Regions from separate parts of the Bradyrhizobium sp. S3.12.5 genome, predicted to be linked through region 2. Evidence: predicted binding sites of a transcription regulator. Region 2 holds the regulator's gene; the other holds the start of a gene.
What was found. The regulator LexA, encoded in region 2, represses DNA repair genes until DNA is damaged. The targets are predictions, from matches to a motif close to TGTTCNNNNTGTGTTCNG.
Positions count from the first base shown of each region.

Region 1: ABIC09_RS35880 (nucleoid-associated protein) is a predicted target of LexA. The motif match lies at 1,903-1,920, and genes of this name have one in related genera.

Region 1 is NZ_JBEPRF010000039.1:6,315-12,209, reverse strand. Features, by position in the region: gene ABIC09_RS35885 (hypothetical protein) at 1-884, opposite strand, end outside; gene ABIC09_RS35880 (nucleoid-associated protein) at 844-1,893, opposite strand; gene ABIC09_RS35875 (hypothetical protein) at 2,203-2,646, shown strand; gene ABIC09_RS35870 (radical SAM/SPASM domain-containing protein) at 2,643-3,863, opposite strand; gene ABIC09_RS35865 (B12-binding domain-containing radical SAM protein) at 3,875-5,461, opposite strand; gene ABIC09_RS35860 (S10 family peptidase) at 5,506-5,895, opposite strand, start outside.
Region 2 is NZ_JBEPRF010000010.1:80,463-86,357, forward strand. Features, by position in the region: gene ABIC09_RS16270 (YadA-like family protein) at 1-381, opposite strand, end outside; gene ABIC09_RS16275 (helix-turn-helix transcriptional regulator) at 604-1,731, shown strand; gene ABIC09_RS16280 (molybdopterin molybdotransferase MoeA) at 1,836-3,047, shown strand; gene lexA (transcriptional repressor LexA) at 3,223-3,924, shown strand; gene ABIC09_RS16290 (hypothetical protein) at 4,103-4,357, shown strand; gene ABIC09_RS16295 (hypothetical protein) at 4,551-4,982, shown strand; gene ABIC09_RS16300 (ComEC/Rec2 family competence protein) at 4,993-5,895, opposite strand, start outside.

The sequences.
Region 1 (5,895 bases), on a different contig from region 2:
TGGACGTGAGCTTCATAGGCAGCTTTGGCCGCCTCAAGCGCCTGCTCCAATGTCGTGGCGAGATCTTGCTGAGGACGGCTCGCCCGAGCCAACTCGCCGGAAAAGAGCAGGTGGCGTGCCTCGACATCTGTCCCCGAAAGAAATACCCAGTTGGCGGATTCAGTCAATCGAGAACGAGCGCCGGGCAGGGCAGGATCATCGGCTCTAATGCGATAGATCGGAGGCGTCGCTGCCGCTTGCAGCCAGACCTGGCCATCCTCGAGCCAGGCGCGGGAGACGAGACCACCCAACAATCTGCGGGCAGAAACCGTTTCCCAAGCTTGATACGCCGGCGATGAAACCGCTGGCGCGGCCAATAACAGCCAGGGACTGAGATCGGTAACGATTTCACGGTCGGGGACAAAGTCACGAACATAGCGAGTCGGGTCGATAGGCCCAAGCAAAGGCTCCGTTGGCGGTGGCGTTTGCGCGAAATCCCATGAAACGAACTCCAATCCTCGTGCGCGAAATGCCTGAGTGGAATTCAAGTCGGCGATCGCGAGGCGCGGGAGCACAGTCCGTTGCACCAAATAATGTGGGATGTCGGACTGGAAGATAAAGAAGGCGCAGCCGTCGGCAGTTGGCTTTCCGAGCGTGATCACGATCTCGCGCGTCGAATCAAAGATATCACCCGTAACGAGATCACCACCGAGAGCTGGATTATAGACTTGCAATGACGAGAACGGCGGTGGGACGTCGTCGACGAACCCGAGCCAGGCGACCTGCGCATCGACAGACGGCAGCCGCCCTCGCAACACAAGGGCGTCAATACGTTCGTCCGCCACGGCGCCGTTCGCGACAAGCTCACGTACGCGTTCGACCAGATGTGTTGAGCTCGAAGTCATCGAGTGTGATCTTGTCCCTAATGATGATCTCGCCCTTGTCGCGGTTCACCGAAATGACTGAAGACATCAAACCGACAGGGAAGGTCAATTTGACCCCGCTTGCCGTCTCGACGCGACGGTTCTTGGGCGCCTGAATTGCGTTCTTTTGGAGCACGAACGATTCGCCCGCCATTCCTTCGCGCTTCAGCTTTGCCTTGAAGTCTGTCAGCACGGGGCTATCATCAGGCAGCGGCCCGAAAATGCTCTTCAGCCAATTTTCAGCACTTTCGCCGTCGACGGAACCGCCGGACTGGCTGGCGTCGTAGAGGCGTTGCGCCAGATTTTTCATCGCGTCCTGCGGAAGTATGTCTTTGTGCTTGTGCGCAATGTTGCGCGTGATCTCGACGATTGTCCTTGTCAACTCCTCTTCCGTTCGCTGGCGTCGCACGAGCAAGAACTGTTCGAAATAGGCTGCAGGCCGCTGCGGATTTTGACGATCGACAACGCAGATTTCGTCGCGCTCTTTGCCCAACTTGATGAGCGCGGCTTTCTGCAGGGCGTTGCGGTTCTGGACAAAAGTCCGCTCAATCTCGCCGAAGGTCGGCTTCGGCTTCCCCGAACGCCCGCGACTGACGTCGTAGTCGTAACTGAGAACCTTTTCGTCCTCGAATTTCAGAAGCGCAAACAACCGGCCACCTGAACAAGACAGCGAGAAGATCAAGAAGGCGCCGACAGCCGTGCTGCCTCCATGAGCTTCATTGAACGCTGTTGCGAGTTTCTCGCTCTCTTCCTGGAAAGTTGCCCTGTCCCGGCTGATCCGAGCCAGTTGCGCCCGCACCGCCGCGTCCGCGAGGAATTCGTATCGGTTTCCGCTGTTGACCGATCGGACGCGGCCCAGGAAAAAAGATGCGTGTCGACCGGCGTCGAACGCCGTTAGTAGCTGAAAATGTTCCTCTCCCGGGCCGACAATATGAAAAACGCTCTGATCAATGCGCAGGCTTTCGAGTTCCTGCTCAGTAAGGAAGGCCATTCACCACCATAGAACAAAAGGAGAACATTTGCGATCGCGCCGCTTTTTATTCCAAAATCTACGTCGTGTTCCGTTAAGAATCCTGCATCTTGTTAAGAATTCCACCCCGACTTGTGGTCGCGGGGCCCTGCGTTGGACGGTTCAAAGAGGGCCGGCCGCCCCACTTGGGTTGCTGCTTATCCACTCGGGTTGAGGCGGGGTTGAGGGAACATCAACGCTATGTGCGTGAAGACTTTTCACGTTTATCGTATGGCGCGAGTGTTTTTCGCTGTATATGAGGTGTTTTCGGCTGGAAGGGCTAAATTGAGAGTGAAATTCACGACCGAGAACGTTTTTCACGGATTTGGGACAATGGAAATAGAGTTTTCAGGGCCCGTGAGTGTTTTTCATGACCGGAGGCTGCCGGAGGTGGCAACTCCTGTTGGCTATGCTGCGCTGATTGACGCCTACAACCTATCCGTCCCCGTCCCGCGCATGCTTTCGGCCATCGGAACAAAGCACCGGATCATTGAGCAAGGGGGATGGCGCATCTATACGCCACGCCATGCGCCGGACGCGACGCTTGAGGGACATCTCACCTTCGCTCTCAAGAATGAAGGACTCGATCTTGCAATCCTGAAGCGGCTTTTCCTCGCCGTGAACGAGGATCAGCGGTTTGCCGCGCTCACCTTGTGCGTCACCCATAGTCAGCTCCTTTGGTTGCCAAGTTTCTCAGACATCAACCCGCCCTTGATGTCGTCAAGAAGATGCTAGTGTGGCTGGCCGATCCAGGTACAAAGGTAGTCCATGTGAACCAATCGCTCCTCTCTCTTCAGAGCTGGCGATTGTGGAAAGGTTTGCTGTGGCCTTTGCTCCGCCGGGCAATACGGATCGCGCGCAAGCATGGTCGTGCCGCCCGTGTTGTGCCGACGATACAGATATGACCTGGCCACGCATCCCCCGCCGCATTTGGCGAGCAACGAGCACCCGCTGCATCCCTCGACTAGGTCCGGATTTGCGTTGCGCTGCCTGAACACCCGAAATTGCGGGCTGGAAATGATCTCCGACAGCTCATTCGTCAGCAGATCGAATTCCGATTTGTAGTCATGTAGATAGACGCAAGGACTCACATGCACCTTGCCGTCTGGCGAGATCGAGTGGATTCTGAATGACGTTCGTCCGCAGGGACATCGCCGAGCCTCCGAGGTGTTGGTCACCGCCGCGATGGGTGGTTCGCCCAGGTCGACGGGATCGCACAACTCCATCAGCCGGGCGAAACCGGCATAGTACATGCTCGGCGGAAGCGCGATCCTCATATGCGCGGGCTCGGTCGGCTTGATCGGGTTGATCCGGACGTTGGCGTCGTGCGATTTCGCCAACTTGACGAGTGCTTCAATGTGCCCGATGGAGAAGTTCCAGTTCATCGCCGCCATGATGCAAGCCCGCGAGATGCCCTCGCGGCGGCAGATATCGAGCGCCTCCACAGCTTGCCGAAAGATGCTAGCTCCCCGATTTTCATTGTGTTCGTCTTCGAACGGCGAGTCGAACGAGATGTCGCAATCGTTCAACAGGCGAAATTCCCGATAGTGATCCTTGTACAACCGCACCAACGATATGCCGCTGGTCGTGAGGCCCACCAGGATGTCCTCGTCCGCGAGCCTCCTGATGATGTAGGGCAGCAAGGTCGCCTTGGGGTTCGACCCGTTGGTGAAGAGCGGTTCATTTCCGCCGAGATTGACCGTTTCAACGCTGTGCTTCTTCAATTGATCGACTATCCGATCGATCATCTCGACGGTAAGGTCGCTCCCCTTCTCCCTAGCATTCATGCTGTAGCAGTGCGTACAGCGATATGGACAATCGTTCCCCAGCGTCCAGCCGATATTCTTGATCGCAACCTCGCACTCGGGCAGGTCGCCGAACTCCTGCACCGGGCCCACGTTGAGCTTATAGTGTTCGAGCCGGTCGAAGCTGATCGCGAATGGCTTTGACATTTTTAGACTTCTCATCCGAAGAAAGGATTGGCGTCGGCGTCATACACCAGCCCGGCCGACGCGTAGGCGTGGTCAACCCGTGTCGCCAGCGTCTGGTATTTGATCTTGTTCCCTGCGACCTGAGCGTCAACAAGGCCATCGACGTCATGCTCACCCGACTCAACGGCGTCCAGGAGGAGTTCCATGAAGGCGAGGTCGTGCCGCCGCAGTTCGGTCGCAAGCGCGTGGAATTCGACCAGTTCCTCGTCCTCGAGTGCCTTTGGCGCACTGATGGCGTCGATCGCTTTGTCGTAAAGGCGAAGATGGCTCTTGTGCCACCGCTTTAGGCCCGTATAGGCCTGAACCACTTCTTCGGCGGCCAGACGATAGTTTCGGTTGCCAGTCCCATCCTCGTTGGCGCCGATCAGATTTCGTTTTCGCAGCAGCCTCGTGAACGGCGTTCCTTCGGCCGCATACATCTCGGAGAAAATTCCCTTGCTGATCGTCCAAACGTAGTCCGACATGCGACGGTGATTTTCCCGCAACTCTTCCATCGTCGTGCCGTGATCAAAGAGAATGTGCCCGGCTTGCACGTAGATGCCGTGTCTCTTGAAGACATCAAGGGCTTGCAGGTTTTGATCAACGCTTGCACTCTTCGCCATCCTCTTCAATGCGGATTCCGAATAATTCTCGATACCGCACGAAAACGCGAAGAAGCCCGCCCGCTTGAGCTGCCTAATTGCCTCGTCGGTCACGCGATCCGCTCTGATCGAACCTCGCAAGCGCACGCGCAGGCCTCGCGATTGAATATCGTCGGCAAGTTCACGGCACCACAGCTCGTCTCGAGGCGGCTCAATAAGGCTGTCGTCGATGACTTTGAAACACGTCGCCCCAAGGCGGCTAACCTGCTCCAACTCGTCGACGAAGTTTTCGATCGAACGCTGCCTCCAATGCGAACCATCCGATACCTTCGCAAAGGCAACGATCGAGCAGAACGTGCAGTGGGCCGCGCAGCCGCGTGACGAAAGCACGTGCACAGCGCTCCGCCGCTCAAGTGAGGCGCGGATCGTGTCGCGGCTAGGAAAAGGTATGGCGTCAAGGTTCGCGGCCGCTGGCCTGAGCCCGTTACGAACGATCTTTCCGCCGTGTTTGTAGCTGATGCCTGAAATGTCGGAGAGGTCCAGTTTACCGAATGCGAAGTGCTCGCTCAACTCGCAGACAGTTTCTTCGGCCTCGCCGAGGGCCACGACGTCGAACCCAGCGTTCAGGAACTCATCAGGGTGAAAGGTCGGCCCGTAGCCGCCGGCGATCGTCGGGGTTTGTAGACCACGCTGACGAAGCAGCTGCATGACTTCGATTGCCCGAGCCATATTGGATCGGTAGCAGGAAAATCCGATCCACAGCGGAACCGGCAGCCGGGCTATCGAATCTGTGATCTCGTCACTCGTCAGACCGCCCAGCCAACCGTCGATGATTTGGACATTCGCCCCCTTGCTTCTGAGAATACTCGCCAGGTAACCGAGCCCCAAATTTTCCTCGGCGGTACGGTGCGTGATCGGCGCTGGCGTAGCCAGAACTATCGGCGGAATACCGCGTAAGGGTAAAGCTGCCTCGCGCAACGCGAACCTCTCGGTATTGCTTGTGACCTAGTTCGCGGTGCGGGTTACTTCATAATCGCTTCGGCCTCTGCACGAAACGCGTCGCGCGAGCCATCTCGTGAATAGAACATGTGGCCGCCTGGAAAGACTACGAGTTTGACGCGCGGTGCTGAGGCAAATGGCGGCAATTGGTCGAGCACAATCTGTGACCCGAGATAAGGCGTGGCGAGGTCAAACAGGCCGTGCCCGACTAGTAATTTCATCTTCGGGTCCGTTGCGAGAATCTGGCGCAGCTCCGACAGCGACTCCAGAGGCCCGCGGCCGTAATCCCAAGCCTGCCCGACCGCGCCGTTGACTAGCTCATAGGAGCCGTCCGGTCGCCAGTTTAGCTTGCGCGTAAGGAGATCGACAGTGGCGCTGGCCAGAGGTGCGAGCAGCCTGTCGCTCGACGGATC
Region 2 (5,895 bases):
CGTCGCCGTCGCATAGGTGCCGTCCGCGAGGCTGGACGCTCCAGTCGCGGTCGCGTTGGTTCCGTTTGCGGTGCTGCCCGGTCCAGTCGCGGTCGCGAACGTGCCGTTCGCGATGCTGCCCGCACCATAGGCTGTCGCAAAGTTGCCGGTCGTGGTCGCGCCGCTGCCAACCGCTGTCGCGTTGCCGCTGGGCGCGTTGATCACGCCGCCGCCGGCGGCGTAGTCGGCAGAAAGAGCTGCCGAGGGATAAAGCGCCACTCCGGCGCCAAGCACGCCCACGCTGGTGAGCATGCTGCTTGCGAGCAAGCCGGCCTTGCGAGACAGGCTCTGGATGACCGGAATGATGGTCTTGCGACCTCGATGGATTGCCGAAATCGACACTTTCGCCCCCGTCCCCTGAATCGCAGGAATGATGTCCTTTCGGAAATGTTGCAAAGCCCGGACATGGAGGCATCTGACGTTTGTCGGATGCGTCGATGATTGCGTCGGGAATGCCAATGGGGTGCGGCTTTGCGGCAACATCGGCACGACTGCCGCTTTTCTGCTCTTGCTCGTTCCGTGACGCTGCGCTGAGATGCCTCATTGCATTTTGAGGCATTTGTCTTGGGTACGGACGATATTTCCAACGAATCCGTATTGGACCTCATCGGCGCCATCTACGAGGTTGCGCTCGACGGAAGCCGCTGGGAAAATGTGCTGACGCGCATCGACGACGCCATCGGCGGCCGTACCCTGTTCGGCGTCTTTGATCCCGCAAGCGGCCTCTCCAGCCTGCTGTCGCCACGCATCGACCCCGACCGCGTGCAAGAGCTACTCGGCTGGGCCCCGCGCAATCCCCTGTTGCCGCTTGGCATCGGCCGGACGCCCGGCGAGGTCTTCACCATCGGCGACTTCATCACACGCGATGAGTTCACCCGCAGCGATTTCTACAACGAATGGTGGCAGCCGGGCGGTTTCGACACCGAACCGTTGACGACGAATCTGCTGGTCGATCACAACGCCACGGGCATCCTGACCAGCCATCGGCCGTCCAATTTGTCTCCGTATGACGACAAGGCGCGGCGGCTGTTTGCAACGTTGGCGCAGCATCTCGTACGCGCCGTTGCGATCCAGCGGCGTACCCACCAGCTCGACATCGCCGGCCGCGCGGCGCTGGCGGGCCTCGACGGCCTCGATCAGGGTTTCATTCTCGCGGACGCCCAGGCCCGCCCGATCTTCGTCAATCGTCGCGCGCGCGAATGGCTCGACGCCGCCGACGGCATCGTGATCGACGCGGGCGCGCTGAGCGCCATCACCAGCGACGATGGCCGTTGTCTGCAAACGCTGGTCGGTTCGTGCAGCATCGATAATCCCGATCGCATCGGAGGCGAGATGAGCCTGCGGCGGCTTCCCGGCCGCATGCCGCTGCACGTGCAGGTAACGCCGGTCGGCAGCGATTGGGCGGAGAGCTCGGTGTCGCTCGCCTCCGGCTGGCGATCGAGTGCGATGGTGCTGATCACCGACCCCGAGCCGGACGCGAGATCAAGACTCGACGCCCTACGCGCGCGTTACGGCCTGACCCGTGCCGAAGCGGCCTTCGCGCTCGAGATCGTCAAGGGCGGCGGCCGCAAAGCCACGGCCGAACGGCTCGGCATCGCGGACGGAACCGCGCGCAGCCATCTGTCGAAGATCTTCGACAAGACCGGCGTGGGGCGACAGGCCGAGCTGGTGCGGCTGTTGCTCCAGAAATAGCTGCGTCCGCGCGTATGCGCATCCGTTTTGCCTCAACGGCCACAGTCGGCTAGAACGCTGGCCGCGACCTGATTGTCGCGTTGCCCAAGCAGGAGCTTTCAGCCGTGGCCCTCATGCCGGTTTCCGATGCGCTTGCCGCGGTGCTCGCCGGTGCGGAGCCGCTGCCCGAGGAATCTGTCGCGCTTGATGCGGCCTTCCATCGCGTCCTCGCGCGCGACGTCGCGGCGCGGCGCACGCAGCCACCGCAGGCGATGTCGGCGATGGATGGCTATGCCGTCCGCGCGGCCGATGCAGCCAGGGTCGATGCGCAGCTCAATGTCATCGGCGAGGTCGCTGCCGGCCGGCCGTTTGCAGGAACTGTCGGTGCCGGGCAAGCCGTCCGGATCTTCACCGGCGGTGTCGTTCCCGACGGCGCGGACGCAGTCGTGATCCAGGAGGACACCGTTGCCGACGGCAAGCGCATCACGATCAAGGAGGAAGCCGTCACCGGTCGGCACATCCGCCCGGCCGGCGTCGACTTCTCCGAGGGTGACGTGCTGCTGCGCAAGGGCGCCCGGCTGACGGAGCGCGACCTCGCGCTTGCCGCCGGCATGAACCACCCGCAATTGGCGGTCAGCCGCCGTCCGAAGGTCGCGATTCTTGCCACCGGCGACGAGCTGGTGATGCCGGGCACGACGCCTGGTCATGGCCAGATCGTTTATTCCAACGGCTACGCCCTGCATGCGCTCGCTCGCAGCGAGGGGGCCGACACCATCGACCTCGGGATTGCCGCCGACACGCTTGCCGCCACCACCGCCGGCATCCGCCGCGCGCGCGAATCCGGCGCCGACATCCTGATCACGACGGGCGGCGCCTCGGTCGGCGACCACGATCTGGTGCAGCAGGCGCTCCGCGACGAAGGCACCTCGATGGCGTTCTGGAAAATCGCGATGCGGCCGGGCAAGCCGATGATGAACGGGCAGCTCGGGGCGATGCGCGTAATCGGCCTGCCCGGCAATCCCGTGTCATCCTACGTTTGCGGCTTCCTGTTCATGGTGCCGCTGATTCGTGCGTTGTCGGGCCGTTCGATGGTTCATCACCGCCGCGAACGCGCCGTGCTCGGCCGCGACGTCGGCGCCAATGACCAGCGCGAGGACTATCTGCGCGCCCGCCTGGATGTGCGTGATGACGGCACGCTGATCGCCCTTCCCGTCAATCACCAGGACTCCTCGCTGCTTGCGAATCTCGCTGCGGCACAGGCACTTCTCGTGCGCGCACCGTTCGCACCGAGGGCCGAAGCGGGAGCGCCCTGCGAGGTGCTGCGACTGCCCGTTTGAGCGCATTGTTCGCATGCGTTCCGCGAACTTTGTCGCGTTCACGGTAAATTAAGCAGTTGCGGAACAAGTATCGAACATATAGTGTCCGTTCATGATTTGTTTCGAGCGTGTGCGGCTTATTGCTGACTTCAGCGTCTCGGAATCGAACGACATCAACCGGGGGATTTTGGTCGAGATGTTAACGCGCAAACAGTACGAGCTCCTGCGGTTCATCAGTGAACGTCTGAAGGAAAGCGGCGTGCCGCCCTCCTTCGACGAGATGAAGGACGCGCTCGATCTGCGCTCGAAATCAGGCATCCATCGCCTGATCACTGCGCTCGAGGAGCGCGGCTTCATCCGCCGCCTGCCCAACCGCGCCCGCGCCATCGAGGTGATCAAGCTGCCCGAACTCCAGGCCGCCGCTGGCAGCCGCCGCGGCTTCACGCCGAGCGTCATCGAGGGCAATCTCGGCAAGGTGCGCCCGGCGTCGAGCCTGCCGGCCGACGAGGGTGAGCGTCCAGTCGCAGTGCCCGTGATGGGCCGGATCGCGGCCGGCACGCCGATCGAGGCTTTGCAAACCCGCAGCCACACCATCAGCGTCCCGCCCGACATGCTCGGCTCGGGCGAGCACTACGCGCTCGAAGTGCGCGGCGACTCCATGGTGGAGGCCGGCATTCTCGATGGCGACATGGCGCTGATCCAGCGCAACGAGAGCGCCGATACCGGCGACATCGTGGTCGCCCTGATCGACGACGAGGAAGCGACACTCAAGCGTTTCCGCCGTCGCGGCGCCTCGATCGCGCTCGAGCCGGCCAACGCGGCCTATGAGGTTCGCATCCTGCCGCCCAACCGGGTCAAGATCCAGGGCAAGCTGATCGGGCTGTACCGGAAGTACTGATCGCGTCGCTATCGGCGAGCGCAATCAACGATTGGAGCGGACGATTGTCCGCTCCGGCTGGGTAGTCTTTCTGGTTTTGCACAGATTATCCGGCCCCTTCTCCAGCGCTACATCCTCGGCACGCCGCAACGAAGCACGCATTGCTTCGCAGGGCCTTTGCCAGACCGAGGAGACCAACATGCGCAAGATCATTTTGAGCACCGTCACGATGACGCTGATCGCAGTATCAGCGTCGCAGGCCTTAGTGTCGCAAGCCTTGGGGTCGCAAGCCTTGGGGTCGCAAGCCTTGGGCTCGCAAGCCTTGGCTGCGCAGCCGCAGCACCACGCTCGCAAAGCACCGCGCGCAACGACCGAGCAATTCCGCAATGCCCGTAACGCCGTCGCGCAGCCGGCTTGGCAATATTCGGGCTGGTCAGCGCCAGCCGGCCGCTGAAGCAACGCGCTCACCGAATGCGCGGGAGCAGGCTTTGTTCCTCGTGCATTTGAAAAAGATAATGTGATCGCGCTCTGCTGATGCGAGCCGCAGATTTGCCCACAAACAAGCATAAGATGAGCTTCCACTCTGATAGGGGCCTGCGCCTCCGAGACAGAGGCGCGGGTGCTCTATCCTGATTGAGGAGCACCCGATGTGTGACTATAGCCTGCATGCCGTCGCGACGCGTCCCGCAGAAGTTGGCGAGACGATCGTCACGACAACGTTCCGCGGCACCTCGACGCGCGGCTTCGCCTCCGAAGCCGACATGTCCGTCGCGGTCTGCCTGCTGCCGGGAACGGAGCTCGCCTTCGCCGACAACGTCCGCTACGACAATCGCTGGATCTGGACGCGCACCATCAACTCGCGCGTCGGCAAGTTCGGCAAGGTCGATCCGCACATTCCCGACCGCCATCACGACGCGATCGAATTCCCCGACGGCAAATACGTCCTGGTGACGCAACTGGTCGAAGGCCAGCGCGCAACCGTGCTGCAACTGCCCGTGACCCAGCCGCTCGGCGAGCGCGAGCACAAGCCGCAGGTCGCCGACAGCCGCTCCACGTCCCCGCGCCTGCCGATCGGCTAAGCCGTCGATCTCAGTCATCGGCCTGCAGGTCGGCGTCAGACGGCGTTGCGTCTTTGGAGCGCGGAGCTGCCGACCGCGGCATGAGGGTCTGTTCGAAATCTCCATCGCCGGCCGCCGCCGGCGACCAGGGGCGGTTTGCGCCCCTCGCCTTTACCGCCTGAATCGCAAAGCCGTCGCCACGCGGCGTCAGCGCCAGCGCGCCCTGACGCACGAGACGTGGCCGATCGACCACCATCGCACCACAATCCGGCGGCGCGGACCTTGCCGTCACCACCAGTGCCGCGCGGCTGCAATCGTCTCCCAGCGCGTCAATGCGCAACGCCAGCGCAACGATGCGTCCGTCGGCGAGCGGCGTCACGCAGCCTGACTCGTCGCACGACACACCATCGGCAAGCGCGACGCTGCCGGGATCGCGAGAGTCGGCATCGGCCGCGAGCCACTCCTTGAGCAGAAAGCTGTCCTTGCTCGCCCTGATCAGGTGCAGCTGCCCGTCCCTGCCCCGCACGGCAACGCTCTGGCCGTCACCGGCGATAAGGATGTCGGGTTGCCGGACCGACAGACCCCAGACGATTGCCGCCACGAGCACGAACGCGCCCGACCAGCGCAGCGGCGTGCGTAGCAGTCCCATCAGGACGAGGCCGAGGCTCGCCGCGATCAGCGGCGCAGTGCCGAAGGCACTGACGTGGCCGATCGCGCCGGGCAGCGCCGCGACCCATCGCGAGACCGCCACCATCCAGTCGATACCGATCCCCATCAACCACCAGAACACCCCGTCGAGCCCGAACGGTGCCGCGAGCAATCCCAACAGCCCAGCCGGCATCACCAGCGCCGAGACCACCGGCATCGCGCCGAGATTGGCAAGCACGCCATAGGGCGTGACGCGATGGAAATGGAAGGCGGCATAGGGCGTGGT